DNA from 4 places in the Blastococcus goldschmidtiae genome. Region 4 is predicted to be linked to each of the others. Evidence: riboswitches for the same ligand, from Rfam matches in the RefSeq annotation. Region 4 holds a riboswitch; each other region holds the start of a gene.
What was found. A riboswitch is a leader RNA that binds a small molecule or an ion and turns the genes downstream of it on or off. The one in region 4 is predicted to bind cyclic di-AMP.
Positions count from the first base shown of each region.

Region 1: it holds a riboswitch for cyclic di-AMP, as region 4 does, so the genes downstream of both, RM425_RS12265 (C40 family peptidase) here and RM425_RS06740 (M23 family metallopeptidase) in region 4, are expected to answer to the same signal.
Region 2: it holds a riboswitch for cyclic di-AMP, as region 4 does, so the genes downstream of both, RM425_RS09475 (LysM peptidoglycan-binding domain-containing protein) here and RM425_RS06740 (M23 family metallopeptidase) in region 4, are expected to answer to the same signal.
Region 3: it holds a riboswitch for cyclic di-AMP, as region 4 does, so the genes downstream of both, RM425_RS05470 (aggregation-promoting factor C-terminal-like domain-containing protein) here and RM425_RS06740 (M23 family metallopeptidase) in region 4, are expected to answer to the same signal.

Region 1 is NZ_JAVREI010000007.1:176,740-184,361, forward strand. Features, by position in the region: gene RM425_RS12245 (GGDEF domain-containing protein) at 1-745, shown strand, start outside; gene RM425_RS12250 (transglycosylase domain-containing protein) at 749-1,939, opposite strand; gene RM425_RS12255 (HAD domain-containing protein) at 2,037-2,558, opposite strand; gene RM425_RS21805 (WhiB family transcriptional regulator) at 2,603-2,974, opposite strand; gene RM425_RS12265 (C40 family peptidase) at 3,202-3,753, opposite strand; cyclic di-AMP (ydaO/yuaA leader) riboswitch at 3,769-3,927, opposite strand; gene RM425_RS12270 (hypothetical protein) at 4,325-5,050, shown strand; gene RM425_RS12275 (sensor histidine kinase) at 5,087-7,114, shown strand; gene RM425_RS12280 (response regulator transcription factor) at 7,111-7,622, shown strand, end outside.
Region 2 is NZ_JAVREI010000005.1:40,436-48,057, forward strand. Features, by position in the region: gene RM425_RS09465 (metal ABC transporter ATP-binding protein) at 1-47, shown strand, start outside; gene RM425_RS09470 (metal ABC transporter permease) at 47-919, shown strand; cyclic di-AMP (ydaO/yuaA leader) riboswitch at 1,647-1,795, shown strand; gene RM425_RS09475 (LysM peptidoglycan-binding domain-containing protein) at 1,860-2,726, shown strand; gene RM425_RS09480 (hypothetical protein) at 3,043-3,321, shown strand; gene RM425_RS09485 (RNA polymerase sigma factor) at 3,816-4,394, shown strand; gene RM425_RS09490 (hypothetical protein) at 4,384-5,529, shown strand; gene RM425_RS09495 (DUF222 domain-containing protein) at 5,719-7,011, shown strand; gene RM425_RS09500 (hypothetical protein) at 7,136-7,622, shown strand, end outside.
Region 3 is NZ_JAVREI010000002.1:146,150-153,771, forward strand. Features, by position in the region: gene RM425_RS05445 (universal stress protein) at 1-29, shown strand, start outside; gene RM425_RS05450 (TetR/AcrR family transcriptional regulator) at 34-684, opposite strand; gene RM425_RS05455 (flavin-containing monooxygenase) at 831-2,312, shown strand; gene RM425_RS05460 (SDR family NAD(P)-dependent oxidoreductase) at 2,312-3,220, shown strand; gene RM425_RS05465 (class I SAM-dependent methyltransferase) at 3,225-3,866, shown strand; cyclic di-AMP (ydaO/yuaA leader) riboswitch at 3,993-4,146, shown strand; gene RM425_RS05470 (aggregation-promoting factor C-terminal-like domain-containing protein) at 4,223-5,134, shown strand; gene RM425_RS05475 (glycoside hydrolase family 3 N-terminal domain-containing protein) at 5,231-5,629, opposite strand; gene RM425_RS05480 (hypothetical protein) at 5,626-5,874, opposite strand; gene RM425_RS05485 (hypothetical protein) at 5,892-6,302, shown strand; gene RM425_RS05490 (GAF and ANTAR domain-containing protein) at 6,303-7,031, opposite strand; gene RM425_RS05495 (sensor histidine kinase) at 7,219-7,622, opposite strand, start outside.
Region 4 is NZ_JAVREI010000002.1:416,953-424,574, reverse strand. Features, by position in the region: gene RM425_RS06760 (DUF305 domain-containing protein) at 39-641, opposite strand; gene RM425_RS21630 (DUF6153 family protein) at 723-1,169, opposite strand; gene RM425_RS06755 (IS110 family RNA-guided transposase) at 1,378-2,622, opposite strand; gene RM425_RS06750 (hypothetical protein) at 3,028-3,177, shown strand; gene RM425_RS06745 (TVP38/TMEM64 family protein) at 3,219-3,947, shown strand; gene RM425_RS06740 (M23 family metallopeptidase) at 4,037-5,194, opposite strand; cyclic di-AMP (ydaO/yuaA leader) riboswitch at 5,332-5,489, opposite strand; gene RM425_RS06735 (DUF305 domain-containing protein) at 5,812-6,477, opposite strand; gene RM425_RS06730 (DUF3105 domain-containing protein) at 6,615-7,346, opposite strand.

The sequences.
Region 1 (7,622 bases), on a different contig from region 4:
CGCACCGAACCCCGTGACATCGCTGGCCGCCGCGACCCTGATCACCTTCGTCGTCGTCGACGCGCACTTCTTCTTCTCCGCGCGACAGGCCCACGCCCACCTGGGCATCGCGGTCGTCGGCATCACTGCGGCGCTGGTCGCCGGCGACGTCGGGCTGGGGACGGCGCTGGGCCTGGACCTCGTGCTGGTCAGCATCGGCACGGTCATCCGGCAGTTGGTCACCCTGGCCTCGGACGCCAGCCGCGACCCGCTGACCGGGCTGAGCAACCGGCGCGGGTTCGACCGGGCGCTCGAGGAGCTGATGTCGGAGGCCGCCCGGAGCGGCGAGCCGCTGTCCGCGGTGCTCATCGACGTCGACCACTTCAAGGCGGTCAACGACACCTACGGCCACGAGGAGGGCGACCGGGTGCTGCGCCGGGTCGCCGACGTGTGGCGCGGCGAGGTGCCGGAGCGGGCCTTCCTGGCCCGCCACGGCGGCGACGAGTTCTCCCTGCTGCTCCCCGGCACACGCGGCCCGGCGGCGCTCGCCCTCGTCCGCCGGGTGTGCGCCCTCGACCCGGCGGTCTCGCTCTCCTGCGGCGTGGCCGAGTACCGCACCGGCGACAGCGCGTCCCAGCTGATGCGCAGCGCCGACCGCGCGCTGTACGACGCCAAGATCCTCGGGCGCGGCCGGGCCGAGTTGGTCACGGACGCCTCCGCGACCCGACCGGACGGCTCGACCAGCTGGACGCCCCCGCGCGCCTGAGCCTCAGCCGGTCCCTTCGGCAGCGATCAGCTCGGCGATCTCGTCCGGCCGGGTGGTGCAGTCGTCGCCCGACGGTTCCTGGTCGGAGGCCGAGCCGGTGATGCCGATGTCCTCGACCGGCTGGGTGCCGAGCCGGTCCAGGTGCCGCGGCACCCGCGCCTCCGCGTTGAGCACGTGCGACCGGGACAGCCAGCCCATGCCGTCGTCCACCTCGAAGTCCATGCCGCCGCCGGGCGCGCGCTGCACGTGCCCGGGGGAGGGCAGCAGGCCGACGATGCGCACGGCCTGCGCCTGGGACAGGTCCCGCGGCGCGACGTCGAAGTAGTACCAGGAGGCCGCGCAGACGCCGTAGAGCGTCGGGCCGAACTGCGCGTAGTTGACGTAGAGCTCCAGCATCCGGCGGTCGTCGATCAGCGCCGCCACCTCCACCGACATCAGCGCCTCGACGCCCTTCCGGAACGCGCTCAGCTCCTGGTTGAGGAAGAGGTTCTTGGTCACCTGCTGCGGGATGGTGGACCCCGACGGGTCGTCCTCGCCGGCGAGGTGCGCCTGCGCCCGGTCCCAGAGGTCGGACCACTCGAAGGCGCCGGAGCGGGTGGGCAACGCTGCGTCCTCGTGCGCGATGACCGCGGCCAGGAACGTGCGGGAGACGTGCTCGACCGGCACCGACTGCTGGATGGCGCCGTCGGGGTTGGCCGACATGAAGGCAGTCGTCGGCGGGTCCACCCAGCGCAGGGAGAGGACGACCAACGCCTGGACGACGGCGAGCACCACCAGCAGGCGCGCCACCCGGCGCAGGATCCGACGGCGCGGGCGCCCGGTGCGGGCCGGCCGGCCGCGGCGACCGGCTTCCGGCGCGGTCCCCTCGGGCGGGAAGGGTCGGTCGGGCGGGAAGGGGCGGACGGGCGGGAAGGGCCGCGCGGGCGGGGTGCCGTACCGGGCGGCGGCTGGCGGGGCGCCGTACCGGTCGCCCGCCGGGGGAGCGCCGTACCAGTCGTTCCCCGACGGCGGGGGGCGGTCGAACCGCGGTCGACGCACGGGCCGGCCGTACTCGTCGTATCTGTCGTGCTCGGACGGCACATATCCGTCGTACCGGTCGTCCTCGGGCGGCGGCGCGTACCCGGACGGTCCCGGGCCGGCCGGGCCGCGGCGGAACCGGCGGGTCGGTGGGGGATCCGGCTCGTAGGAGCCCATGAGGTGCTGCTCCTCTGGTCGGTGTCGGTCGCGAGGGTAGGTCGGCGACCTGTGAGCCGGGCTCTCCGCGCGAGATCGCGCGGTGCTCCGGGACGGGTCAGCCCGCGGTGCCCAGCCAGGCCTCGATCCGGTCGAGTTCGGCGTGGGTGAGTCCGCGCGTGTAGTGCGGTGCCACGACCAGCACCTGGCCGTTCGCGGCCAGCCAGTCGCGGGTGTCCTCGGCCTGGTCGGCGAGGTCGTCGTCGACCCAGACGATGCGCCGGCCGGGTTCGGCCTCGGCGAGCGCCTGCGCCGCCGCCAGCTTCCACCACCCGGCGATGCCGCCGAGCGCGCCACCGAACCCGGTGGGCAGGAGGTCGCGGCTGTGCGTGCGCAGTCCGCGGGGCAGCCCGAGCGGCTCGGCCAGCAGCCGGTCGGCCAGCTCGGTCCAGGTGGTCAGCCACTGCAGTTCGACCCGGCCGGACTCGTGCAGCGCCCGCAGCCGGGCGACGACGGCCGGGTCCCACGACAGCACGTAGCCGTTGAAGCGCCCGCGCTGCCAGCCCTCGGGGAGGTCCGGGCGCACGGCGTTGAGCACGCCGTCGACGTCGAGCAGCAGGACGGGCGGGGGAGAGGTCACCCCGTCGTCCTACCCGGGATGTGCCGGGTGGTCGCGACCACGCGTCAGGCGGTGATGGCGTCCCGGCGCTGCAGGCGCAGCCGCCGGCGCTCGCGCTCGGACAGGCCACCCCAGATGCCGAAGCGCTCGTCGTTGGTCAGCGCGAACTCCAGGCACTCGGCCCGGACCTCGCATCCGGTGCAGACGCGCTTGGCGTCGCGGGTGGAGCCGCCCTTCTCCGGGAAGAAGGCCTCCGGGTCGGTCTCGCCGCACAGCGCCGACAGCCGCCACGACTCGTCGCCGCCGGCCGGCGCCGCGGCCCAGGGCTGCGACCAGGAGTCCGCAGCGGGCTCGGACCACGGCTGCGGCCAGGCCGACTCGTCAGCGGCCGGGGAGGAATCGGGAACCAGCGACAGGAAGGGGCGGAACGAAGACACGGAGCACTCCAGGGGAAGTGGGGTGGTGACGGACCAGTACGGGCCGATCTCTCTCCGTAACGCTAACGGCGGCGAACCTCGGAGGCTCCGGCGTAAGCACCCCGAAACCGGTCCGTCCGTTTGGCGCATTGTGTCGACTTGTCGGTACGTCGACGTGTCGCCGCGTCGACGAGCCGACGGCTGGGTCCGCTCCGCACACGGGAGCGGACCCAGCCGGTGGAGTCGGATCAGGCGACCCGACGCGCGGTGTTGTAGCCCGGCACCGAGCTGACCGGCACGATCGAGACCGGCTTGCCGTAGGTCGAGGAGTGGACCATCACCCCGTACCCGAGGTAGATGCCGACGTGTCCCACCGGGGAGTAGAAGAAGATCAGGTCACCGGCGCGCAGGTCGGCGCGGCTGACGTAGTGCCCGGCCGTCGACTGGGCGCGGGAGGTGCGCGGCACGTTGACGCCCAGCGCGCGGAAGGACGAGTAGACGAGTCCGGAGCAGTCGAAGCCGCCGGGGCCCGTGCCGCCCCACTGGTACGGCTTGCCCCGCTGGGCCATCGCCACGTGGGCTGCGGCCAGCGCCCGGTCGCGCGGCGCGACCCCGTAGGCGGTCGGTACCGCGGTGAGTGCCGACACCGACGTCTGGGCCGGCAGGGAGGCGACGGCGCCGGGGCCGGGGCTCGCCGAGGCGGCGAGCGGAGAGAGCGCGATCCCCGCGCCGGTGAGAAGGGCGAGCGCTGCTCCGCGGAACGAGCGGCGGGTGATCGTGGACGTGCGAGTAGTCGTCATGGACGACGCGTTCTCCTGTTCTCCATCAACCGCCTACCGGGTTAGCTGACGGGTTCGGACGGGGAGATCGCCCGGCGCTACCGGCGGAGCCGGATCGCGCTTCACCCCAGGACTGCGGTGGGTCCCCGGTCCGGCGCCGCGAAGAGTCCGGCGCCGGTTCGGCGGTGTCCGGCCGGGTGTCACCTGGGGCGGTGACGAACGGGCCTCGGCCGGACCGCGACGACGCTAGGTCGGTCATCCGGTCGTCACAAAGTGACGGATGTGCGTCCCCGGACGCGCCGGCCGGACGACCGCGGACCCGCGCCGGACGGGCGACTCGCGAGCCGACCACGGGGGACGCCGACGGCGCTCCGGGCGTGGCGGCACGCGTGCATGACCGATCGCAACCGGCCGCTTACTTCGTCGCGGCGGCGTGGCGCAACGCACCGTCCCCGCCCCCTCGCGGGATTCCGCCGCCGCGAACCGGTCCCGGCGAGATCAGGACCATCGCCCCACGACGCCGGGACACCTCCCGCTCGACCGTGGTCCTCGCCGGGCGGGAGGGACCCGCCAGGCGTCGGAGGTGGACCCCATGACCGCTGAGCACGTGACCCCGGCTCCCGCGCGGCCCGCGCCGCACGACCCGCCGGCCCCACGGCCCGCACCGTTCGGACGGCGCACCGCCATCGTCAGCCTGACGGTCGGCGCCGCGCTCAACCTCGCCGAGGCCCTGATCGGCAGGGTCGTCGGCCAGGGCGGATCGGTCGCCGGCAGCCTGGACGCCTGGGCCGAGCGCCCGACGCTCGCCGCGGTCGGGCTGGTCGTCGGCACGATCGCCGTCCCGTTCCTGCTGCTGGGCCTGGTCGCCATGGCGCAACTCGTCCGGCCGCACATGCCGCGGCTGGGCACCACCGCCATGGTCCTCGGCTTCGTCGGCGCGCTCGGCTTCGTCGGCATCCACGCCGTCTCGATCATCGACCACGCGGCCGTCGACCAGCCCGACCGCGCGGCGATGGTCGCGCTGATCGAGGACGCGCAGACCAGCGCCCTCGCCGCGCTGATCCTGGTGCCGTTCCTGCTCGGCATGGCGGGCTCGGTGCTGCTCACCTCGATCGGCTACCTCCGCACCCGCGTGGTGCCGATCTGGATCCCCGTCGTCCTGCTGGTGTTCCTGGTCCTCGACTTCGGCGGTTTCCCGACCGGCCCCGTCGATCCGCACTGGCTCTTCGCCGCTGCCTCCCTCGGCCTGGCCGTCACGATCGCCCAGCGGACCGATCGCCAGTGGTGGACCGGTCGCATCGACGAGGCAACCCCCTGACCAGCAGCCATCAGGTCGGTTAGCGTCGCCCGCGAGGTGGTCGAGCCCGTGTTCGAGGAGCGCGCGACGCAGAAGGGCCGGGCCGCCACCACGGCGGCCCGGCTCTCCGCCGCGGCCGCGACCGGCTACCTGGTCGTCGGGCTGGGCGCGCGTCTGGCCACCCCCGCGGCCGACCGGGTGGACCTCCTCGCGTCGCCCGAGCCGGTGGTCGGTCCGGCCATGGCGATCGTCGGCGCCACGCTGCTCGGCCGTGTGCCGGGCCACCGGGTGCTGCAGCTCATGACCCTCATCGGCTGCTTCGCCTGCGTGTACGCCGGCTCCGTCGGCCTCGCCGTCCACGGCTTCACCTCCGGCGACGACCCGGCGCTGGTCTTCCGGATCGCCGCCTGGCTCACCCTCTGGACCTGGGTGCCGTCGTTCGTCACCTTCGCCACCCTGCTCCCGCTGGTCTTCCCGGACGGGCGGCTGCCGTCGCGCCGCTGGCGCCCGGTCGCGATCACCGCGGTCGTGGTCATCGGCACGATGTCGGTGCTCACCGCCTTCACCGACGTCCAGCCCGAGGGTGACCAGCCGGCGAACCCCGTCGCGATCGCGGTTCCCGATGCCTTCCTCGACGGGGCGCAGACGCTGCTCGACCCCCTCGTCCCGGCGCTCGCCCTGCTCGGGCTGGTCAGCCTGGTCCTGCGCTTCCGTCGGGCCGACCCGCAGGGCCGCCGGCAGATCGCCTGGGTCGGCTACGCGTTGGCGCTGGCCGTGCTGGCGGCGTTCGTCGCCCCGGCGCCGATCAACGTCGTCGTCACCCTCGCCGTGCCGCTCGCCATCGGTGTCGCGGTGGTGCGCTACCGGCTGTTCGGCATCGACGTCGTCGTCAACCGCACCCTGGTCGGGACGGCGCTGCTGGCCTGCTCGGCGCTGGTGTACGTCGCCGTCGTCGGCTGGCTCGGGGGGCTCGCCGGCAGCCGTGACTCCCTCGTCGGTTTCGTGGGCGCGGTCGCCGTCGCCGCCGTCTTCCACCCGCTGTACGTGCGCATCCAGCGCGCCGTCGACCGGCTGCTGCACGGCTCCCGCGGCGACCCGTACCGGGTGCTCGGCCGGGTCATCGAGGCACTGCGAATCGCCGGCTCCGCCCGCCAGGCGCTGACCCGGGCCTGCACCGCGATCGCTGCGGAGCTCAAGCTGCCCGCCGTCTCCCTCCGGATCGACCGGCCCGACGCCGCGCCGGTGGTGGAGTCGGTGGGGGAGGAGGAGCTCGCCGTCCACGCCTTCCCCCTGCGGTGGCACGACGGCGTCGTCGGCACCCTCCGGGTCGGGCACCGCGCCGGCACCGACGGCCTCGACCCGCTCGACGAGTCGCTGCTCGCCGACGTCGCCGCCCAGCTCGCCGCCGTCGGGTTCGCGCTCCGGCTGGCCACCGATCTGGAGCGCTCCCGCGACCGGCTGGTCACCGCCCGCGAGGAGGAGCGGCGCCGCATCCGCCGCGACCTGCACGACGGCCTCGGCCCGCAGCTCGCGGCGGCGGTCATGGCCCTGGACGTCGCCGACCGGGCGCTCGGGCAGGAACCCGGGCGCGCCGTACCCCTGGTGGCCACGGCGCGCGACCAGCTGCAGGTCGCCGTCGCCGACGTGCGCCGCATCGTCCACGGTCTCCGCCCGCCGGCCCTCGACGACCTCGGGTTACTCGGCGCGCTGCAGGCCGGCGGTCCGGGCCTGCTCGCCGGGAGCAACGGTGCGCCGGACATCCGGATCGAGGGCAGCGGGAACCTGGCGGGCCTGCCGGCCGCCGTCGAGGTGGCCGCCTTCCGGATCACCCAGGAGTCGCTGACCAACGCCGTCCGGCACGCGGGTGCCGGGCACATCGCGGTGCACCTGGCCGGTGACCCGGACGCCGTGCGCATCGCCGTCGTCGACGACGGCCGCGGGTGCTCCGAGAAGGCCGTGGCCGGGCTCGGTCTGCAGTCGATGTGCGACCGGGCCGCGGAGCTCGGGGGCGCCTGCCGCGTCTCGGCCGAGCCCGGCGGCGGCACCCGGGTGGCTGCGGTCCTGCCGCGAGGAGGACACCCGTGATCCGGGTCGTGCTCGCGGACGACCACCCTGCCTTCCGCACCGGACTGCGCATGCTGCTGCAGGACAGCGGGCTCGACGTCGTGGCCGAGGCCGCCGACGGGCCGGGTGCCGTCGACGTCGTCGTGGCCACCGACCCCGACGTCGCGCTGCTCGATCTGCAGATGCCCGGTCTGACCGGGGTCGAGGTGACCCGTCGCCTGCAGGAGGTCGCGCCGCGGACCAGGGTCCTCGTCCTGACGATGATCGAGGCCGACGAGACGGTGCTGGCCGCCATCCGCGCCGGAGCCTGGGGCTACCTGCTCAAGGGCGCGGGGCAGGCCGAGATCGAACGCGCCGTCCGGTCGGTCGCGGACGGGCAGGTCGTCTACGGAACGGGCGTCGCCGAGCGGGTGCGGGGCTTCTTCGTCGCCGGAGCCGGCGCTGCGGTGGAGCCGTTCCCGCAGCTGTCCGAGCGGGAGCGCGAGGTCCTGCGGCTGGCCGCCGAGGGCCGGGCCAACGCGGAGATCGC
Region 2 (7,622 bases), on a different contig from region 4:
TGGTCCTCGACCGCTACGACGCCGCCGATCACCGCGCCAGCGCCTGATGGAGACGCTTCTAGCGCCATTCGCCTACGCCTTCTTCATCAAGGGCCTCGGCGTCGCCACCCTCGCCGGCGGCCTGTGCGGCCTCCTCGGCGTCTACATCACCCTGCGCGGCATGAGCTACATCGGCCATGGCCTGTCCCACGCGATCTTCGGGGGGTTTGCGGCCAGCTCCATCATCAGCATCAACTACTACCTCGGCGCCGGGGTGTGGGGCCTGGCCTCCGCGCTGGCCATCAACAAGGTCACCCGCAGCCGGCGAATCGGCGCCGACGCGGCGATCGGCGTCATCACCACCTCGTCGTTCGCCCTCGGCGTGGCGCTGCTGTCGCACTACGGCAGCAGAGGACCTTCGTTCGACGCCGCGCTGTTCGGCAGCATCATCGGAGTCTCGGCCGAAGACGTTCTGGCCCTCGCCGGCATCACGACATTCGCCGTCGCAGTCATCTTCCTCAACTACCGCGCCCTGCTGTTCGCCACCTTCGACCCCGAGGTCGCCGACGTCAGCGGCGTACGTGTCGCCCGGACTGATGCCCTGCTCATGCTCGTACTCTCACTGGCGATCCTCGCCACCCTTACGGTCATCGGGGTCACCCTTGTGGCGGCCACCCTGGTGATCCCCGCCGTCGTAGCCAGGATGCTCACCAACCGCTTCTCCCGCATGCTCTGGCTGTCCACAGTCATCGGCGCTGGATGCGGCTTCGTCGGAATGAACCTCAGCTACCACCTCGACGTGCCTTCCGGGACGATGATCGTCCTCACCGGCGCCGTCGTCTTCACTGCCGTTCTGTCGCTCACCGGCGGGCGTCGATTGGCGCGCACGGCACGGTCGGACAACCGCACCGATCCCACACCCGTCGTCGCTCCGACCTGAACCGCGCCGGGTCTGGTGGAGGCACTGACTCCACGGAAGGGTGGCGCAGTGCCAGCACCGAAGAAGTATCCCGACGTGCTGCGTGAGCGGGCCGTGCGGATGGTGTTCGAGATCCGCGAGCAGACCGGGTAGCGCAAGGGCGGGATGTGCCCCGGGTCGCCGAGCAGCTGGGATCATTCCCGGGCCTCGGCGATCAGGCATCGCAGTCGGGCTCCGGGTAACCGGGCGGAGCGACTGCGACGACAGGCGACCGCCGATCGGCCTCGCCCGCGGGCTGCTGTGCTCAATGCGGGCCACCAGCTGGGGTCCCTTGGACGGGCTGCGCGTCGGTCTCGATCGGCTGCGACCGGGCGCATGCGGTCCGGGTGAGCCCGCAGCGCCTCGGCCACGTCCACCAATCCAGGTGCCGCCCTTCTCCGGGGAGCACGTCGACGAAGACCGGGGCCCGCACCTAGGGCCGACCGCCGGCTACGGCGCCGCGATACCTACCGGCTGCTCGCCATCAACCAGAGGTGGGACTTCCCAGACCGGCTATCCCCGGAAGAAGTGGTCGGCCGGAGCTGACAAGTACACGCGGTGCAGGCTCCCGGTGACGCGTTGTTCATCCTCGCGGGCGAGCCAGGGAAAACTGGCTCGGGGGTTGCTGCCTGCGTCGGGGGTCTGCCTACCGTGCTGAGGTTCGCCGAGCGGTGGACCCGGATGACGGCACCGCCCAACCTGCCCACCGTCACCGGTCCTGTCGAAAGCGACGGGCAGGCGCGGGGGACCCACCTCGTAGGACTAGGCCTTCGGGCCTTGGGGTGAAGCCGCATGATGCGGCCGGGCAACTCTCGCCCGAACCCGACAGCTAACCCCGTAGGCGGCGAGAGGGTCATCACCCATGTCCAAGCGCTACAAGGGGCGGCATCGCCGTCCGACCCGCAACCCTGTCGTGGCGGCCGTGGCACGACCCGCCGTGGTCGTCGCGGCAGCAGCGGCCGTCTCCGTTGGGATGATCGCCCCCGCCCAGGCCCACTCCGGGGACCACACAGTTCGCTCCGGCGACACCCTCGGCGAGCTCGCGGCCAGCCACGGCACCTCGTGGCGATCGATCCACGCCGACAACCGAGACACGATCGGGTCCGACCCGAACGTCTTGCGCATCGGTCAGGTGCTCAGCATCGGCGGCTTCGGCCCGACGCCGTCAGCGGCCAGCGGCTCGGGTGCGTACACCGTGCGGGCGGGAGACACGCTCAGCAGGATCGCCGCCCGCCACGGCACCAGTTGGCAGCAGCTGCACGCCCTCAACCGAGAGGCGATCGGCGCGAACCCGAACGTCCTGCGCGTCGGTCAGCGGCTCGTCCTCAGCGGAGAGGCGGTCCCGGCAGCCGCGCCGCGCGCGGCTTCCGAGCGCGCCAGCCGAGGGGTGGATCGGTCTGCCATCGCCCCGGCCCCGGCCCCGGCCCCGGCCCCGGCCCCGGCCCACAGAGCGGCTGCTCCCTCCAGCGCCTACGGGGCGTGGGATCCGCACGTCCGGCCCGGCGTCCAGGAGATCGCCGAGCGGTTCGGCGTCTCCACGGTCGTCACCCGCCCCGGGCACACCCCCACCCAGGGCCGCGCGGCTGACTTCATGGTCTACTCCGATCGGGCCAAGGGCGACGCCGTCGCCCAGTTCGTGATCGACAACGCGGCGCGACTCGGCGTCGAGAGCGTGATCTGGCGGCAGCGGATCGCCGGTCCGTGGACCGGCTGGGCGTGGCGTGCGATGGAAGACCGTGGATCCGCCACGGCCAACCACATGGATCACCCCCACGTGGCGTTCCGGTGAGCCGGGTAACCGACTGAACGCGGTGGTCCGCTGAGCTCAGGACCGACGACAAGCGGCCCCTGCCCTAAGGTTCGGTGGGGCAGGGGGCGCTGTCGACGGGCCGCCCGACGCTCGGGCACGCCGCCGCAGCCATGGCCCCTGGCCTGTCTCGGTGGAGATCAGTCCCTCGCCGTGCTGGTCGTGGATCGCGCGCTCGACGCGGCGTGCCAGCAGTCCTGTGCACGCACCACCGAGGGCGGTGACCGCGCAGAGGTAACCCACGGAGGTCGTCGACACGCTCCGGTCAGCGTGTTGACGGACTGCCTACGGTCGCGGGATGAAGCCCGGCACGACGTACAGCGTGACGCTGTCTGGATACGACCTGATGACGTTGGGGGCGGGGTTGAAGGCCTACCTGCGGGCATTCGCAGAGCACCGGGAGCTCGACGGAGGCGCCACGCACCCGGACGACGAGTGGCAGCGGCTGCAACGGCACGTCGGAGAGCTCATCTGGCGTCTCGAGGACGCGGGAGCCGAGTCCGGCACCCTTGTGATCCACAGTGACGAGGCTGTCGAACCGCGAGGTGAGGAGCAGTCGGACGGCGGAGCCGACTGACCTACAGCGACATCGCATGCGTCATCGATGGCGGGCCGCCGCCGACGGGGTCGTGGGCCCTCCCGCTGCAGCGCGGCGCCGCCCGGCGACGGCGGCGCGCTCCCGGTCGGGCGGGGGCCGCTCGAGCAGGCCGGTCGACGTAGGCGATGCCGGCGCCGACGACGTCCCCTGCCTGGGAGAAGATTGGCGTTGAGGTCGCTGGGACGGGCCCCTCGGCAGGCACTCTCTAGGCACCCGATGCTCCCGCAACCAGCCATCACGAGCGGTCGCAGCCAACGCCCCACGGTGCCTCTGACCTGCATATTCAAGGCGAGCCAACGGCAGCAAGCGGCCCAGGATCACATCGCAGGGTTACTGGTTCACGTCCAGTCGGGGGAGCAACTCGAGGCCCTTGACCCGCATCCGCCGGTCGAGGCCCTCCGTCGTTCCTGCCGCGCCCATCCGGCACGCCGACGCCGTAACGCTCGACCGTGTGCCGGACATGTAGGTGTGTGATGGCGATGCAGGGCCGACCGGCGCCCACTCCCGACCACCCGCCCCCGTCCTCCACTTCGCTCCTCGAGGACGCCTACCGCACGAACGGCTCCGCCGTGCTCGGCTATGCGCTTCGCCGGACGGCGTCGCGCGAGGACGCCCTCGACGTCGTGGCCGAGACCTTCGCCACCGCCTGGCGGCGCCGGGACGACGTGCCGGTCGACGCCGACGAGATCCGTCCCTGGCTCTTCGGCATCGCACGGCGGTGCCTGGCCAACACCGTGCGGGGTACCCGACGTGCTGCCCGGCTGGGTGAGCGCCTGGCCGCGGCCTTCGGTGAGACAGGCGCCTGCATCCCAGACCCTGCCGGCCGCCACGACGAGGACGGACGCCTGCACGAGGCGCTGGAGCTGCTCACGCCCGATGACCGTGAGCTGATGACGCTCATCGCGTGGGAGTCGCTCACTCCTGCCGAGGCGGCCGAGGTGCTCGGCATCCCTGCAGGAACCGTTCGTGTCCGGCTCCACCGCGCCCGCACCCGGCTGCGTGCCGCACTGTCCACGTCCGACCGTGACCAGGAGGCCTCCCGTGATGTCTGACCAGGAGCTGGACGCCCGGCTCGCCGCGGCGGTAGGCGTCCGGGACGAAGCACTCCCGTCCCTGCCCGAGAGCTTCCTCGACCTGCTCCGGAACGAAAGCTCGGAGGACCTCCCGCGGACCCTCGAGGGGCTGTTCCGTGACGAGCCCGCCTCCGTGGTGGCCGCCCGCCAGCTGGCGGAGGACGCCCGGAGCGGTCGACGGGCCAGCTTTCGCGCACGGCGCCGGACGCTCGTCCGCCTGGGCGCCGGGGTTCTCGCCCTCGCTGCTGCCTGGGTGGTCGCCATCGCCGTCGCCTCGTCCGATCGCCCAGCTGCGCCAGGCGGCCGGACGGAGCTGCCGAGCGGCACTGTTCCTGGCGCGATCGACCTCGTCGCGGCCGAGGTGGTCACCTTTCCCCTGACCGTCGAGGCGCCCCCGCCCGGTGTGAGGCCGATGTTCAGCCGCTGGGGCGGGGTTCCCCTTTTCGGTGACCAGCCGTTGGTCCACGCCGCCGACTACACCTCCGACAGCGGCGACCGCGTGCTGGTGGTCCTGTACCCGGAGGATCCACGAGGCATGGACGACGTCGGGCTCGGCGACCAGCCCTCGGGGACGGTTCCGGTCGGTGCCGCCGAGGCTGAGGTCCTGCGCGGTGACGGGTCGATCGACCTCCTGTGGGAACGGCCCGATGGCCTGTGGGTCGCGGTCTCGGGCGAAGGTGCCTACAGCAGCACGTCGGCGTTGCTCCCCGTGGCGGCGTCGATCGTCGACCGGCCGCAGTCCCTGGACCTGCAGTTCGGGCTCGCGCCGGCCGGCTGGAAGGTCGGCGGCTACGAGGAGAGCCGCAGCATCGACCTGGTCAGCGCGACGCAGCCTGACGAACTGCTCCGACTGAGCCTGTGGGCTTTCGGCGGCGACGAGGCGCTCGACGGTGCTCTGGAGGGCCTCACCTTCGCCGACGGCCCGGAACCGGTCACCATCCAGGGCGGCGCGGGCCGCATGGCACTCGGGGACGGGGGCGACGGCTCGTGCGCGTGCTGGTACGTCGTCGGCCAGCTACCCGGCGCGGACCGGTTGTTCCTGCTGCTGGGGAGCGACGGTCTGAGTCGCGAGCAGATGCTGGCGATGGCCGAGCAGGTGACGTTCACCCCCTGAGGCGGCCGACGTGAAAGGCAGTGCACGGGTGCCCCCGAGCGGTCATCGACTGCTCGGGGGCACCGCTCTGGCGGTGCCGCCGTCGCACCTGCCGCCGAGTGGATCCGGCCGCTCCCCGGCACCGTTCGAAGACGCGGACCAGCTGGTCAACGCCCCAGGAGTGTCAGACCCCGGGGCTAGCGTCGGGGCATGGCAGTGGGAGGAGGGTTCGCGGTCGGTGTGACCGTCGTGCCCATCGACGCCGCGCCGTCACCGTGGGAGCCGGTGGATCCCCAGCCGCAGGCCCAGGTGGACCGGTTGGGTGCCTGGCTGCCGCGCCGGCGCTCCTCGTCCGAATCGGCTGCGCTGATGCAGCAGGTCACTGCCGCCGAGGCCAAGCTGGCCGCGTTCAAGCTCGAGCTGGCACTGGACATCGCGGCAGATCGTCCCGCTCCCGTCGACCCCCGCCCGGGGGAAGCCGGGGCCGCCGGCGTGGGGCCCGACGGTGTCAGCGAATTCGTGCTCGACGAGCTGGCGCTGATCCTGAACACCAGCCGGACGGCTCCCGTGACGCTGCTCGACCAGGCCCAGATCTTCGCGACCCGGCTGCCTGCGACCTGGGCGGAGCTGGCTGCCGGAAGGCTGGACTGGCCGCGCGCCCGCGCGATCGCGGCGGAGCTGGGACGTCCGGCCGACGACAGCGATCCCGCGGTCGTCGCCGCCGTGGAACGGGCCGTGCTCCCGATCGTCACCGAGCTGTCGGTGCGGCGACTGCGCGAACGCGTGCACCGCGAGCTGGTGGCTCTCAACGCGGGGGCCGTCGATCGCCGACTCAAGCAGGCGCGACTGGCGGCCGACGTCGGCGTCCGGCGCATCGGGAACGGGATGAGCGAGCTCAGCATGCGCATGCCGCACCCCGAGGCGGTGGCATGCCGGAAGACGCTCGACGCGCACGCCCGCGCCGCGCAGGAGGCCGGGGACCGGCGGCCCATCGGGATGCTGCGGGTCGGGGCGGGCATCGACCTGATCCTCCGTCCCTGGCAGGAGCAGCCCCCGGTCACGGCGCACGTCACGGTGATCGCCCCACTCGAAGCCCTTCGCGTCGGTGCCTTCCTCGACGCGGGCTCAGCCCTGCCCGCCGCGTTCGTGCCCGATCCGGCTCCGGCGCCCGTGGGAGAGTGGACGGCGAAGCGATCACCGCCGCCCACCTGCGTGAGCTGCTCGAGCAGCTGGACGCCCTGTGCCCGGGCGGGCTGCAGGCGCCGACCGGCGGCACGCTCGACATCGCCGTCACCGACTCGTGCGGCCGGCTCCTCGCGGTCACCGGCCGCCGGGACCTGGAACGCCTCGTGGCCCGCGGCTGCCCGGCCCACCCCGGCACGTCGTGCAGCTGCCCGGTGCTCGCAGCCCCTCCGGCCGTGGACCGCTACAGCCCGTCGGCGGGGCAGCGCCGCTTCCTCGTCACGCGCGACCGCACCTGCCGCCATCCGGGGTGCCACGTGAGCGCAGGCTGGGCCGACCTCGACCACGTCGTCCCACACGCGGCCGGCGGCCCGACCGACTGCGCGAACCTCAGCAAACGTAAAGGCACCCCCACCGCCAGCCGCCTCCCTGGTAGGCATTGCTCGTGGGGAACCCGTTAGACCGCCTGAAGGGCGGCGACCTAGCTCGAACGCTTCACACCAATGCCGCGCACAACTATGGGTCGGCCCCGTCCGGCCGTGCTCAACAGGACGGCGAGGACCTGGCCGCGAGCCGTCCCGCCAAGATCAAGTCATGGGATGGTTCGCCCGCGATTTTTCGCATGGCGTTCGTGGGCATGCCGATCGCAGGCTTGCCCGAAAGGTTCACATCGGGCCGCGTTGTCATCACCCAGACTCCAGGACCGGTTAGGACGCAAGCCACCTACATCTTGCAGCGACCGGGTTGGGTTCCACACTTCGATAAGACGATGCATAAAGGTTCGGTCGAAGTTGGTGAAGGGTTGGTACTGACGGTCTGCCATCTGCCTGTCACGATTCCGACCGGTGAGCACCTATCTCGTCATTTCGAGATGTGGCGCGATGAGGTGTTAGCGGCAACGGCAGTAGTGGCGGCCCTACTCGATGACAGGA
Region 3 (7,622 bases), 270 kb from region 4:
CCGGCGAGAACGCCGCGGTCGAGGCCTGAGGGGTCAGTGCGGCTCGTCGCCGTAGACGGCGGCGAGCCACACCCGCAGCAGCACCGGGACGACGTCGGCGTCGGCCACGGCCGGCCCGTCGCCGCTGAGCGATCCGTAGATGACGCGCTCGTTCATCGAGGTGAGCGCGATGGCCAGGTCGCGGGCCGCCGGCCCCGCCGGAGCCGCGCCGCGGGCGCGCTCGGCCTCGATCGCCGTCGCGCAGCGCTGCACCCAGCGCTCGAAGACCTCGCCCCAGAGCGTGCGCACGGCCTCGCTGGTCGAGCGCGCCTCCGCCCATGCGACGGTGAGGGCGCGGTGCCTGCGGAACGTCTCGTGGTACGCGGCCAGTGCCCGCTGCCAGGCTTCCCGCGGCCCCGCGGCCGGGGTGTCGAACACCGCGCCCATGGTCGCGTCGGCCTCGGCGGCCACCCGGTCGAGCAGGGTGAGCAGGACGGCGTCCTTCGACGGGAAGTAGAAGTAGAAGGTGGGCCGGGAGATGCCCGCGCCCCGCGCCAGGTCGTCGACCGAGATGGCGCCCAGGGTGCGCTCCTCGAGCAGCCGCTCGGCCGTGGCGAGGATCGCCAGCTCCCGGTCGTCCCCGCCGGCGCGCGGGGGACGACGGCCGCGCCCCGCCACCGGCGGTGGAGCGGCGCCGTCGGACATGCAGGAAGAGTACCGGCGAACGCGCCGTAGCTCGACACCCTGTTGACTCGTTCGACAGGGTGTCGATAGCGTCGGCGGTGCAGCGTTCCGCGGCACCGCCGAACCCTCAGAGCCGCCTCGGCCGGCCCGTTACCTGGAGTGTGGACATGAGTCCCGAGCACGTGGACGTCCTCGTCATCGGCGGCGGGCTGTCCGGCATCGGCGCCGCCTGCCACCTGCAGGTCGAGTGCCCGGACAAGAGCTACGCGGTGCTGGAGTCCCGCGGCGCCATCGGCGGCACGTGGGACCTGTTCCGCTACCCGGGCATCCGCTCCGACTCCGACATGTTCACCCTCGGCTACGCCTTCCGGCCCTGGACCGGCGCCAAGGCCATCGCCGACGGCGCGTCCATCCGGGGGTACATCCAGGACACCGCCCGCGAGTACGGCGTCGAGGAGAGGATCCGGTTCCACCACCAGGTGCTCTCGGCCGACTGGTCGAGCGCCGAGGCGCGGTGGACGGTCACCGCTCGCCGCACCGACACCGGCGAGACGGTGCAGCTCACCTGCTCGTGGCTGTCGGTGTGCTCCGGCTACTACCGCTACGACGAGGGCTTCCGCCCGGAGTTCGCCGGCGAGCAGCGGTTCACCGGGGAGATCGTCCACCCGCAGCACTGGCCCGAGGACTTCGACGCCACCGGCAAGCGGATCGTCGTCATCGGCAGCGGCGCCACGGCCGTGACCCTGGTGCCCAACCTGGCCGACGACGCCGCGCACGTGACGATGCTGCAGCGCACGCCGAGCTACATCATGTCGCTGCCCGGCACCGACCCGCTGGCCGAGCTCCTGCGCCGCAGGCTGCCGGCGAAGGTCGCCTATCCGATCGTGCGGTGGAAGAACGTGCTGACCACCACCGCGCTGTTCCAGGCCAGCCGGCGCTGGCCCGACGGCGTCCGGAAGCTGATCCGCCGGCTCACCGAGAAGCAGCTGCCCGCCGGCGTCGACGTCGACACGCACTTCAACCCGCCCTACGACCCGTGGGACCAGCGGCTGTGCCTCGTCCCGGACGGCGACCTGTTCCGCACCCTGCGCGAGGGCGCGGCCTCGATGGTCACCGGCCGCATCGCGACCTTCACCGAGACCGGCATCGAGCTGGAATCCGGCGAGCACCTCGACGCCGACGTGATCGTCAGCGCGACAGGCCTGAACCTGCTGGCCATGGGCGGGATGACGCTCAGCCTCGACGGCACGCCCGTCGACGTCTCCGAGACCGTCTCCTACAAGGGGATGATGCTCTCCGGCGTCCCGAACTTCTCGATGGTCATCGGCTACACGAACGCCTCGTGGACGCTCAAGGCCGACCTGATCAACCGCTACGTGTGCCGGCTGCTGCAGCACATGGACGCGCGCGGGCTCGCCGTCTCCACGCCGGTCGCGCCGCCCGAGGGCGCCGACCTGCCCTTCCTCGACCTGGCCGCCGGCTACGTGCAGCGCAGCCTGGCCCAGCTGCCCAAGCAGGGCAGCCGCACGCCGTGGAAGCTGCACCAGAACTACATCCGGGACGTCCGGATGATGCGCCGGGGTCCGCTCGAGGACGAGGGCATCACCTTCAGCGCCGCGCCGACCCGCGCCGAGCGGGTGGCCGCCTGATGCGCGCCTACGAGTTCGCCGGCGGCACCGCCGTCGTCACCGGCGCCGCCAGCGGCATCGGCGAGGCGCTCGCCGTCCAGCTCGCCGACCGGGGGAGCGCCCTGGTGCTGGTCGACCGGGACGGCGACCGGCTGACGGGTGTCGCCGACCGCATCCGCGAAGCTCATCCTCAGCTCGAGGTCGACACCTACGTCGTCGACCTCGCCGACGACGCGGCCACCGACGCCCTGGGGACCGCGCTGGAGACCGCCCACCCGGGGACGACGCTGCTGGTGAACAACGCCGGCGTCGCCCTGGGTGGCCGCTTCGACCAGGTCACCCTCGAGGAGTTCGACTGGGTGCTGGCGATCAACTTCCGTGCCGTGGTGCGGCTGACCGCGGCGCTGCTGCCCACGCTCAAGGCGCATCCCGGTGCGCACCTGGTCAACGTCTCCAGCATCTTCGGCATCTTCGCCCCGCCCGGCCAGGCCGCCTACGCCGCCAGCAAGTTCGCCGTGCGCGGCTTCAGCGAGTCGCTGCGGCACGAGCTCGCCGACGACGAGGTGGGCGTCACCGTGGTCCACCCGGGCGGCATCCGGACGCGGATCGCCGAGAGCGCGCGCCTGGGTTCCGGGGTGGATCCCGCCGAGGTGGCGGAGGGCCGTGCGCAGATGGCCCGGCTGCTGCGCATCCCACCGGAGAAGGCGGCAGCCCAGATCGTGGCCGCCATCGAGAAGCGCCGTCCCCGGCTGCTCATCGGCCTCAGCGCGCGGGTGCCCGACGCGCTCGTGCGGCTGCGGCCGGGCAGCTACTGGCGGCTGGTCGCCCGGGGCATCGCCGCCCGGGGCTCCTCCGGCCAGAGCTCCTCCGGCCAGAGCTCCTCCGGCCAGAGCTCCTCCGACATGGGCGGGACGGCCGCGCGAGACTGACCGGGTGACCGTGCCCGCCCAGTTCATCCGCGCCCACACCCGTCCGGTCCGGCCCTCGCTGGTGCCCGAGGTGCAGCTGCTGGTCGCCGCCGACGTCGTCGCGCTGTGGGAGGCGATGGCCGTCGAGCAGGGCCGGACCGCGCAGGAGCCGCCGTTCTGGGCTGCGGCCTGGCCCGGTGGGCAGGCGCTGGCCCGCTACGTGCTCGACCACCCGGAGCTCGTCGCGGGCCGGTCGGTGCTGGACCTGGGCGCCGGCAGCGGGCTGGTCGCCGTCGCGGCGGTCATGGCCGGCGCGACGCGGGTCGTGGCCAGCGAGATCGACCCCTTCGGGCTGGCCGCCATCCCGGAGAACGCGGCGCTCAACGGCGTGGCCGGGATCGAGCCGGTGGGCGATCTGCTGGGAGAGGGGCCGCCGTCGGTCGACGTCGTCCTGGCCGGTGACGTCTGCTACGACCGGATCATGACCGACCGGGTGCTGCCGTTCCTGGACGCCGTTCGGGCCACCGGCGCCGAGGTGCTGATCGGTGACCCCGGACGGCCGTACCTGCCGCACCACCGGCTGGTCGAGGCGGCCGTCCACGACGTCGTCGACACCGAAGGCGGGCCCGCGCGCGTCCGCCGGACGACGGTGTGGCGGCTGCCGTGAGCCCTCCCGGCCGCGCGGACGGGAGATGCGTCACGCCAAGAAATACGGTCACGGCGTTGTCACGAACCGATAACAGCCGTTACGTTGGCCCGGTCCGGCCGGCGGCTCCCTCACCCGAGGGTTCCGCGCCGGGCGCCGCCGAATCGTCCCGAGGGGCGAGCCGGGGACCCACCGAAGTACTGGGGTGAATCCCGGCCCCGGACCTCCAGTCCGGGGTGGGGTAGGGCTGCTTCCCGCCCGAACCCGTCAGCTAACCCGGTAGGCGGCTCACGGAAGAACTGGACAGCCGCAGGCTCTCGCCGCCCCTGGAGGGCGGCTGCTCTGCTGCGCCCTGACCCCCGGAGCAGAACCTCCTCATGAACCTCCGCACCACGGTGAACGCACGTCTCCGCAACCGCCCGCCCCTCGGTGCGCGCCGGTCCGCCGCCCTCGTCGGCGTGGCCACCGCCGGCGCCGTCATGGTCGGCGTCCTCTCGGCCGGTGAGCCCGAGGCGCAGGCCGTCGCGCAGACCGAGTCGATGAGCGTCGCCCAGCAGCTCGGCATCACGGCGGAGTCGGCGCCCGCCCTGGACACCGACGTCGTCGCACCGCTGGAGAAGCTGGCCGCCAGCCGGAGCGCGCGGGACGCCGAGCAGACAGCCGCTGCACTGAACCAGATGGCCGCCGAGCAGGCCGAGCACGACCGCCGCGCGGCCGAGGAGGCCGCCCGGCTCGCGGCCGAGGAGGCGGCCCGGGTGGAGGCTGCCCGCGCCGCGGAGGCAGCCCGGGCCGCGGAGGCAGCCCGGGCCGCGGAGGCAGCCCGGGCCGCGGAGGCAGCCCGCGCCGCGGAGGCAGCCCGGGCCGCGGAGGCAGCCCGCGCCGCGGAGGCAGCCCGGGCCGCGGAGGCAGCCCGCGCCGCCCGCGCGGCCGCCCCGGCGCCCCGCGCGGCCGCCCCGGCGCCCCGCGCGGCCGCGCGTCCGGCGGCACCCGCCGCGCCGTCGGGCTCCTACCAGAGCTACGCCCTGCAGAAGCTCGGCGGCAACAGCTCCCAGTTCTCCTGCCTGGAGAAGCTCTGGGGCAAGGAGAGCGGCTGGAACCCCAATGCGCAGAACCCGCGCAGCACCGCCTACGGGATCGCGCAGTTCCTGGACAGCACCTGGGCCGGCACCGGCATCGCGAAGACCTCCGACGGCTACCGCCAGATCGACGCCGGGCTGATCTACATCAACAACCGCTTCGGCTCGCCCTGCGGCGCCTGGTCGCACTCGCAGGCCAAGGGCTGGTACTGAGCTGAGCCCCCCCGGCCGGGATCGCGTGATCCCGGTACGTCGACGCCCCGGAGCCGCCGAGATCTCGTGATCTCGGCGGCTCCGTGCGTGCCGGGCTCAGCCGAGCAGCCCGGCCTCGGCCTTGGCGAGCAGCGCGGTGCGCACGGCGGAGTCGACGACCGCTGCGAACGCCGGGTCGGCCGCGTCCCGGGCCAGCACCGCCTCCAGCATGGCCGGGAAGGTGGCGGGGGCGACGGTCAGCACGAGGGTCCCGCCCGCGGCGAGGAAGCGCACCGCCCGCTCGCCGACCGGGACGTTCGTCACCGCGACCGCGCTGCCCAGGTCGTCGGAGATGACCGGGCCGGAGAAAGCCACCTCCCCGCGCAGCACGTCGCCGATGACCACCGGCGAGAAGGCCGCCCGGGAGGCCGGGTCGATCCGGCTGTAGGTCGCCGACGACGTCATCACCATCGGGTGCCCCTCGGTCCGGGACAGCGTCTCCGTGAACGCGGTCACCTGGTCGTCCCGGCCGTCGTGACGTCATCGACGACGTCCGCGGTGTCGTCGGTGTTCCCGCGCACCCGGCCCGGTCCCGGGAAGTGCTCGAGCGTGGAGGTGACCCCCGCCGCCGCCAGGCCGTCGACGACGGCCGTCGCGGCCGGGACGACCTCCGCACCGGGCCTGGGACGGCTCGGCCCGGGGGTGCCGGACCGTGCCGCCACCGCCGGGCGCGCCGGCCCCGCTCGCCCCGGGGCGCACACCGGCATAGCGTCCGGTCATGACCGAGGAACGACCAGGACCCGAACGGGGCATGCCACCGGGCGGCCTCGTGGGCCGGTCCGTCGAGGAGTTCGTGCAGCAGCTCCGGGGCTTCACCGACCGGGCCCGGACCGTCGCCGGGTCCATGCCCACCAAGCTGTCCATCCCCGCGCTGCCGAGCCCGCCGGGGGCCATGTCGGCCGCCCAGCTGCGGGCGGTCGCGGACATGGTCGCCGCACAGCGGGCCGGGATCGCCGGCATGCGCGCCCAGCTGGATGCCTTCGACCAGCAGCTCGCGGTCTTCGAGCGGATCCTCGAGCCGCTGGTCGAGTGGAGCGGCACCTGGGCCCGGCTCGAGGAAGCGGTGGGCGACCTGGTGCGGCGGGACGGCGGGAGCCCCGAGGAGCCGGGGCCGGACCCGGACCGCTGATCAGTCGGCGAGCAGTTCCCCGGTGGCCACGAAACGCGCGGCGACGTCGCGCACCTTGGTGTTGGTCTCCATCGACACGCGCGTCAGGGCCTGGAACGCCGCCTCCGGGGTGAGCTTGAACCGCTCCATCAGGATCCCCTTGGCCTGGTCGATGACGCCGCGGGTGTCCAGCGCCGCCTCCAGGTGCTCGGCCCGCTGGACCGCCGCCGCGTAGAGGTAGGCGTTCGACACCGGCACGACGGCGTAGGCGGCGAACCGGCTCAGCAGGTCCCAGGTCCGCTGATCGGCGGCGGTGAGCTTCCGGGCGTAGACGTTCAGCGCTCCGGACACCTGCTCGTGCACGGGCAGCGGGACGGACAGCATGCTGTCGCAGCCCGCCTCCGCCGCGATCGCGGCGAAGTCGGGCCACTGGCGGTCCTGCCGCGTGTCGGCGATCTCCGACGGGCGCCCGGTGGCGGCGGCGCTCAGGCAGGGCCCGGAGCCGAGGCGGTACTGCTCGTGGTCCAGGTCGAGGGCGAGTTCTCCGCTGGCCGCCACGGTGGTCGGCTGGGCGCCGCGCAGGACGGTCACGGATGCGATCGGCGCCTCGGGAAGGACCCGGGCCGTCAGCTCGGTGACGGTCCGGACGACGGATTCGAGGGAGTGCTCGGCGAGAGAGATGCGGCCCAGGTCGGCCAGGGCCGACTGGACGGCGACGGCGTCCGGCGCGCCGGCGTCGGGGGTGTTCACGTGCCTCCGTGCGGGTCGACCGGGCCAGCGGCCCGGTCGGTCTCGGCGGGACTCCCTGGGCGGGCTCGTCCACTGGAGGGATTCCTCCGGGCGCCGGCTGTCTGACGCGCGACCAATATACCCGGCGGCCGCCGGGCGGGGCCTTCGCCGGACGCACGTGCCGCCCCGGGGAGGCGCCCGCGGGGCCTCAGCGCCAGGTCGTGATGCGCACCGTCGTCCCGCGTGGACACGAGCGCAGCTGTACCAGGTCGCAGAGCTCGTTGACCAGGTGGAGGCCCCGCCCGCTCACCTGCTCCGGCGGCGGGACCCGCCGCCCGACGAGCGGGTCGCTGATGTGCCCCCCGTCGCTGAACTCCACGATCGCGGCCTCGTCGGTGCGCCACATCGCGACCGTGCCGCTGCCCCCGCCGTGGCGGACGGAGTTGGCGACCAGCTCCGAGGCGGCGAGCTCGAGGGCCTGCGCCTGCTCGGCGGACAGGCCGCAGGAGCGGGCGAACGTCACCACGGTGCGCCTGGTCGCGCGGGCGTCGCCGGCGCCGTAGATGCCGCGCAGGACGCCCTCGCTCGGCTGGTGCAGCGGTGTGGCGAAGG
Region 4 (7,622 bases):
GGTGCTGCCGATCAGTGACCGGCAGCACCAGGTGGAGATCAGCCGCCGAGCTCTACGAGTAGTGCCTCCATCTCGGCGATCTCCTGCATCTGCGTCTCGCTGATCAGCTGCGCCAGCTCCAGCGCTTCAGTGTCCCGTCCATCCTTGAGCTCCGTCTGTGCCATCTGCACAGCACCCATGTGGTGCTCGATCATGGACTGCAGCCACATCCGGTCGAATTCGGGACCCGCGACGGGCATCTCCTCCATGTCCATGTCCATGTCGTTGGAACCGTGGTCCATGCCACCCATGCCATCGGACTCGAGCGGCTCACCCCACTCCTCGAGCCATCCGGTCAACAGATCGATCTCCGGGTCCTGCCCGGCCTCGATGCGGTTGGCCAAGTCGACGACGCGGGGATCAGTGGCTCGCTCCGCGGCGACATCTGACATGCTGAGGGCCCCCTCGTGGTGCGGGATCATGCCCTGCGCGAAGGCGACGTCAGCATCGTTGAACGTCGCTTCCTCGGTCGCAGAACTCTCCGCCCCGGGGCTGCTGCCGGCGGAGGAGCCACCGGAGCTGCCCGAGCAACCGGTCAGGATGATCGTGCCGGCGATGAGTCCGCCGGTCAGCTGGACGAGTCGTGCTGTGGTGCGGGTCATTGCAGTCTCCTGTTGGTTGCGGTGCCGGCGTGCCGTTCGACCCCTCCGACGCCTTGGTCGGCGGGGTCCAGATCGGTCGGCCTAGATCCGCAGGAGACACAGCGACGCTAGTTCCGGTGGTCGTGGAGGCCTCAACCAACCCATCGGCGGTCGTAGCCCGCGTTCGACGGCGCACCGGGCCGACGAAGCAAGGCGCCGCCCTCGACCCGTTGCCCGAAGAGCGAGGAACCCAGCCAGAAAGACCGCGAGACACAGGGACCACGCGTGGTTGGCGAGGTCATGATCCGGTGCATCACCCGGCGTCGGAATCCCGGCTACTGCCGCCAAACGCTGGATGGGGGCGGCCACGGAGGAACCGCTGAGCGAAGACTCCGGGCTGAACGCGGCCGATGCTGCGGATGGGTGACCGATGCCGTTATCGGCGTGCGCCGAGGCGCTACCGCCGACCCCCGGTTCGGCGAAGACGTGCTGGGCGCCGTGCATCGACAGGACACCGGCGAACAACCACAGGATCCACAGCTTTCGCATTGGCACGACCACCCCCTTCACGAACCGATCTCAGGGTACTGGTCCACGTAGTAGTAAGCCGCCAAGACAAACCGACGGCGCCTGGGTCTCCCGGAGGTGGTCATCCAGAGAGTCCGCGACGTTTGGCGGGACGACCTGCCGACGGAGGGGATGACCCCGACCCTGATGCGGGTCGCCCAGAGGTGCTCACCGGCTGAGTAGCCCTGTGTCAAGCCGCCGCTGCGGCGTCCTGGTTGAGGTAGCGGTTGAGGGCGCCGTGGCGGGCCGGATCGTAGGGAACTGAGTCCTGCCAGCAGCGCCATATGACGGCGGTCCAGGCGCGGGCCAGCACTCGAACGGCGTGTGGGTGGCGCATGCCGCGGGCTCGGGCGCGGGTGTAGATGTCGGCGGCCCAGGGGTTGGCGTGGCGGGAGTCGTCGGCGAAGTCGGTGAGCGCCCGGCGAAGCTTGGCGTCGGCGGCGTAGCGGAACCCGACTGCGCGATGCTTGCCTGACTCGAAGGTAACCGGGCAGGCACCGGCCGCGGCAGCCAGTGCATCGGCGGTCGGATAGCGGCCGCGGGCGTCGCCGATCTCGGCCAGCAGGGCGGCGGCTCTGATCTGGCCGGCGCGGGGCAGGCTGGTGAAGATCGGCGCGTCCGGGTGCAGAGCCAGGGTCTCCTTGATCCGCCGGCTGAGGGCGGCGGCCTGGGCCTCGATGGCGTCGATGGCGGCCAGCAGCGCCAGGGTGATGTGCCGGCGGGCATCGGCCTCGATACCGGTGAGCCCGGCCGGGGCGCTGCGCAGCCGGTCGATGAAGACCGCGGCCGGGGTGCGTCCGCAGTAGCCCTCAGCGGCCAGCCAGGCGGCCATCGTCTCCTCGTCGAGGACGGCTGCCTCGGCCGCGGTGGGAAAGCGCTGCAGGAAGGCGCGGGCGATCGGGCTGTGCAGGTCGAAGAACAACCCCACTGCGCCGGGAAAGGCCAGCTCCAGGGTGTGCCGCAGCTGGTTGACCAGACCGACCCGAACCTCGACCAGGTCCTGGCGGGCACGCACCAGGGCGCGCAGGCCGGTGGTGGCGGGGGTGTCGCGGGTCAGGTCGGTGTAGCGGTGCCCGTCGGTGCGCATCGTGTCGGCCAGCAGATAGGCGTCGAACCGGTCGTCCTTGCCCGCGCCCCGGTAACGAGAGCGCAGGTTCTTCACCTGCCGCGGCGGCACCACCGCCACCGGCAGGCCGGCGTCGAGCAGCGCCTCCACGACCGGCCCGTCGGGGCGTTCGATGCCGACTCGAACCACGTACAGCTCGGTCAGGCGGGTGACCAGTCGAGCCAGCCCGGCGCGGCTATGCGCGACCGTGTGGCGCCACAACACCGCGCCGGCGGCATCGACGACGCAGACCGCATGGTCGGCACTGGCCCAGTCGATGCCGGCGAACACCGGCCCTGCCGGACGGGCCGCGACGGTGGGATCGTTCATGTGTGCCTCCTGGCTGTTGCAGCAGCGGGGAAGCACCCGGTGGTCTCGGGACGTGCACGCCGGTCGCTCACTGATCGGCGCTCGAGGCGCTCAGCCCTGTCGCCAGTCGGCACGTCCCGGGCCACCGGATCCCCTGCAGAACTCAGCCTGGCTGTGACCTCCAGCAAGCCCAGCGGGCAGTGATCCGGTGGGGACCCGGGGTGCGCCAGCGACCCTCTCAGTCAGTCACCGGCTCGTCGAGGGTCCTCCAGTGAGTCGCAGCGTCGTCCAGCGGCGCCCCTTCATGGAGTTCAGGTCGGTACAGTACTGGGAGCACTATCGGGTTCCGAGCTCACCACAGTTGCGCGCGACCGTGACGACGCACTCCCACGGTCGGCTACTACCAGACGTAATAATCTTCACCCCGTGTACACGGGGGATGTACCGATGCTCGCGGCCATGGCGCTGGTCCTGCTGGTCGCTCTGCTCATGCGACTGGTCCGCAGGCGACACCTCGGGAAGGCGCGCCGCTCCAGCCGGATGCCGGGGCAGCTACCTGTCCGGGTGACGGGGTGACCCCACTCCCCCGGCGGGTTTCGGTGCGTGTCCTTGCCGCGGTGGCGGTCCTGCTCATCGGCACAGCGGTTGCCGTATCGGTCCAGCTGCCGAACGTCGAGGGTATGCGCGCCTGGCTGGCTGAGGGCGGCTGGGTGAGGTGGGCCATGGTGGTCCTCGGGGTCGCCGTCGCATTGTTGACCCCCATCTCCCGGACGGCGCTGTCCGTCCTGGTCGGTGCCGTTGCTGGCTTCCCTGCGGGGCTGGCGGTGGCCATGGGCGGCGGAATGCTCGGTGGTCTGGCCGGTTTCGTCCTGAGCCGGTGGCTGGGCCGTGACGCTGTGGTGCGCTTGGCCGGCGCGCGTCTGGCTCGGCTGGACCGGGTGATGAGCCAACGAGGCTTCGTCTCGGTACTCGTTGCGCGAGCCATGCCAGTGGCCCCGTTCGTCTTCGTCAGCTACGCGGCCGGCTTGAGCGGCGTCCGGCTCGTCCCCTACCTGTTGGGGACCGCAGTCGGGCTCGTGCCGTGGTCGGTGCTGTACGTCGGCGTCGGCGCCTCCGTGGCGAGCATCGACTCGTGGACGCATCTGGTCCCGCCGATCCTGACCGTCAGCGCCGTCCTGTCAGTCGCGGTTCTGGCGGGCGACGTCTGGCGACGGAAGCGGCGACGGGGTAACCAGCCGAGCACCGTCCCGGGCTCGACCATTGCTCCGCCACGGCTGACTCAGCGACGCACGTCCGGCGTTCAAGAGGAGCACGGGCTGCTGACAGCAGACCGGCGAGAGATCTGATCGCACGAAATCGGGGGCCCACGGACGCGTTGCATCCATGAGCCCCCCGCTCGGCCCCTGGTGCGCCCACCTGCACACGCGCCGATCGCTCAACATCCTCCGCCGAGAGAGACGCCGCGCGCCGCCAACCAGGGGATCGGGTTGCCTCGGTCAGCGTTGAGCCCGCCGGTGCGCACCTCGAAGTGCAGGTGCGGGCCAGTCGACTGGCCGGTGTTGCCGACCTCGGCGATCTGCTGGCCGACCGATACCTGTTGACCGGCCTGGACGAAGTAGTCGTTGATGTGCCCGTAGACAGTGATCGAGCCGTCGGGATGCTGGACGTATACGGCCAGCCCGAAGCCGCTGGCCGGACCGGCTTGGAGGACCCGCCCGGCCTCGGGCGCATAGATCGGCGTGCCGATGCGCGCGGCAATGTCGACGCCGTAGTGCATGGTTCCCCAGCGAGAGCCGTAGCAGGAGGTCACGCGACCAGTGGTGGGAGCCACTGCGCGACCGCTGGCAGCCGCCGCCGCTGTGGCGGCAGCCTGTGCGTCTCTCTGCGCGTTCTCCGTGTTGATCCGATCCGCCCACGCGGCCCGCCCGTCCGCGGCGCCCTCGAGCTCGAGCAGCGCGATCTCGGCCTGCTGCAGCCGGCCCTGCAGGGCAGTTCGCTCAGAGGTGACGCTGTCGTAGGCATCCTTGGCTTCGACCAGTCGCGCCTGCGCAGCGGCCTCGAGCTCAGCCGCGCCGGCCGCCGCCTGGTCGCGCTCTGAAAGGGCCATCTGCGCAACACGTCCGGCCTCGGCCTTCTCCCGCTCCAGCGCACGGAACTCGGTGAGCTCGGCCGCGCGATCGTCGGTCAGCATTTCCAGTGTGGAGGCTCGCTGCAGGAACTCCGCCGGGCCGTCCGAGTCCAGCAAGGCCGCCGCGGTCTCCAGGGAATCGCTTCCCATGTAGCTCTCCCGGCCCAGACGGGCGACTCCGGCCCGCGCCTGCTCCACCGCCGCCGTAGCGGTCTGGAGGTCCACCTCCGCAGCCGATGCCGCGGCCTGCGCGGCGGCGAGCTCCTCCTGTGCCCGCCGAGAGGCGTCCGCGGCCGCCTCGGCCTCGACGGTGAAGCGCGAGAGCTCATCCTCCGCCTCGGCGACCAGCTGTTCGAGACGTCGCACCTCAGCCGCCGCTGAATCACGGTCGGACCGTGCGACCGCAGCCTCGTCACCCGGCGCCGCAACGGCTGGAGTCATCGAAAAGCTGATGGCGATACTCATCAGGGCAGCCAGCGCAGAGCCCGCGATCGTGCTGCCGAGGAGACGTCGCCGGCGCCGGCGGAAGGGTTCAGATCGCTCACCGGGTGAGAGGTCGTCGCGGACAGGTCGTGCACGCAGGGTCGCCAACGCGACGAGCTCCATTTCCTTCGCGCCGCCTACCGAGTTAGCTGACGGGTTCGGGCGGGAAGGCGCCCTACCTGGCACCGGGCAGTGCGCAGGATTCACCCCGAGGGAACTGTGGGTCCCCGGTCTGTCCTGATGGTGGTCATCGATGACAGTTCGGCGGGATCCGGCCGAGGCCCCTCGGTCGAGGGACGCGGGCTCAACCGGACCGGGCGAGACGGTACTACGACACCGAATAGTTTGTCACGGTCAGGTAACGGCGGCCGGTGTGACCAGCAAAGTCACCGTCGTCCCACGACAGAGCGGGGCGACCTGCAGTCAGCGCAAGGTTCGGCGAACAGGAGGGCCGAGCAGGACGCCTGCCGCAAGGCCGAGGACAGAGGAAGTACTGCAGCCGGAAGGACCCACCTTCGGCGGGCTCGTGATCGGCCACGATCGACTGAGGAAGGTCTCGGCGCCGACACCACTCAGGGAGTGCAGGGCCTGACCCCGCCTCAGGGTTCGGGCAAGGGCTCGCCTTCGCGGGCACTCAGCATCTTCGTCATCGTCGAGGTCTCGGCAGTCTGCGTCTCGGCGATCGTGCCCGCGAGACTGCGCACCGCCTGCTCCTCGGCACGATCCGCAGCCGCCTCCGCCATCTCCAGACCACCCTGGTGGTGACGAATCAGCAGCTGCAGGAAGCGCCTGTCGAATGCCGTGCCCGACGAGTCGCGCAGCTCCGCCAACTCCACTTCGGTGGCCATGCCCGGCATCAGGCCGTCGGCCCCCATGGCCGCGTCGTGGCCGGCGTGCTCGTCGGTCGCCATCCAGGCCATCGTCTCGCCACCAGCGGGTGGGACTCCCCAGAGCCACAACCAGCCCTGCATGCGACCGGCCTGATTGGTCTGCGTGGCCGAGATGTCGAACGCCATCTGGCGGATCTCTGGATTCTCGGTGCGTTCGAACGCCAGGTTGGCTATCTCCACTGCCTGCAGATGATGGCGGGACATGTCTCGCGAGAAGCCGGCGTCCACGGAATCCGCGCCGGGCGCCTCGTCCCGACCCAGACCGAGCGCCACGGCCGCTCCGCCGCCGAGCAGCAGCAGCCCGACTGCGACGACCACGCCCAGAAGGGCCCGCAGCGGGCGATACCCCGACCGAGCGGTCGTCTCTTCCGTCACCGCTCCTCCCCACCGGTCTGATCGTCGACTCGCTCGCCCGGCACGGCACTCGTCCGGAACTGGATGACCTGTCGATCGCTCCCGCCGACGCGCCGGTGGAATCCACCTGGCGGTGCGTGCGCGGGGCGCCGAGCTGATCACGGCGCCGACGTCCCGGAATCGGGGTCGAGGGCGGCGCCATCCTCCACGAGCGGGTCGGCCAGGAACTGTGGGCTCTGACAGGTGGCACCCGGCTCGGGGAAGAGTTCGGCGTTGAAGGTCATGAAATCGGCGTACTGCTTGATGCGAGGATCAGCGGCAGAGTCGACCTTCAGCTGGTGGTTCCAGGACTGGACACTGATCGGCGAATCCAGGCCGACGTAGGGCGACAGCATCCGGCCGGACTCGTCAGCGACCTCGGCGAGCAGGGCGATGTCGTCCTCGGAGACCGCCTCCGGGTCGTAGGTGATCCACACAGCGCCGTGCTCGAGGCTGTGCACGGCGTTCTCGTGCCGGATATCGACCTCGTACACGGTCCCGGTGCAGTCAGCCCACACCTCGTCGTGCGGCCCGGCCACCGGAGGCGTCTGGTCGTAGTCGACCTCGCTGCTCACGTGCTCCTGGCCGGCGGCGTAGTCGAACACCTCGATGCCGTCGATCTCCTCGACGGAATCGACACGCATGGCCTCGGCCTTGTCGACCTGCACCACGGCATAGCTGATGACAGCCGCGGCAAAGACGACCACGGCGATCGCCGCAACGATCAATCCCCACGGTCGCTGCGCCGTGACAACGTTCGCCTGCGGACGGCTGCGTCCTCCGGGGCGGCCCCCGGACCGGCTTGATCCACTACCCCGGCGGTCCTGGCGAGGTTCCTTGTCCTTGGCCACGGCTCTCCTTCTACGTGTCTCCGGGGCCGCGCGGAGGCGCCGGTTCCCTACTCGGCGGAAGGCGCCCCGGCCCGTCCGCGACGTTGTTGCTACTTTCCACCGGAGGCACTCCCGCCCCAGGGACGCCCTGGAAACAGCCCCCCGAGAGGTCGGCCGACAGCGTGGTGGGCCGCACAGCGGAGCCCCGAGTGCGACCGATCTACGATACCGCATAGTTGACGTCGTTCCTGCGACGGCCGGATGACGCGGTCGCGGCGGGTTGTCCGTCTGTGTCGC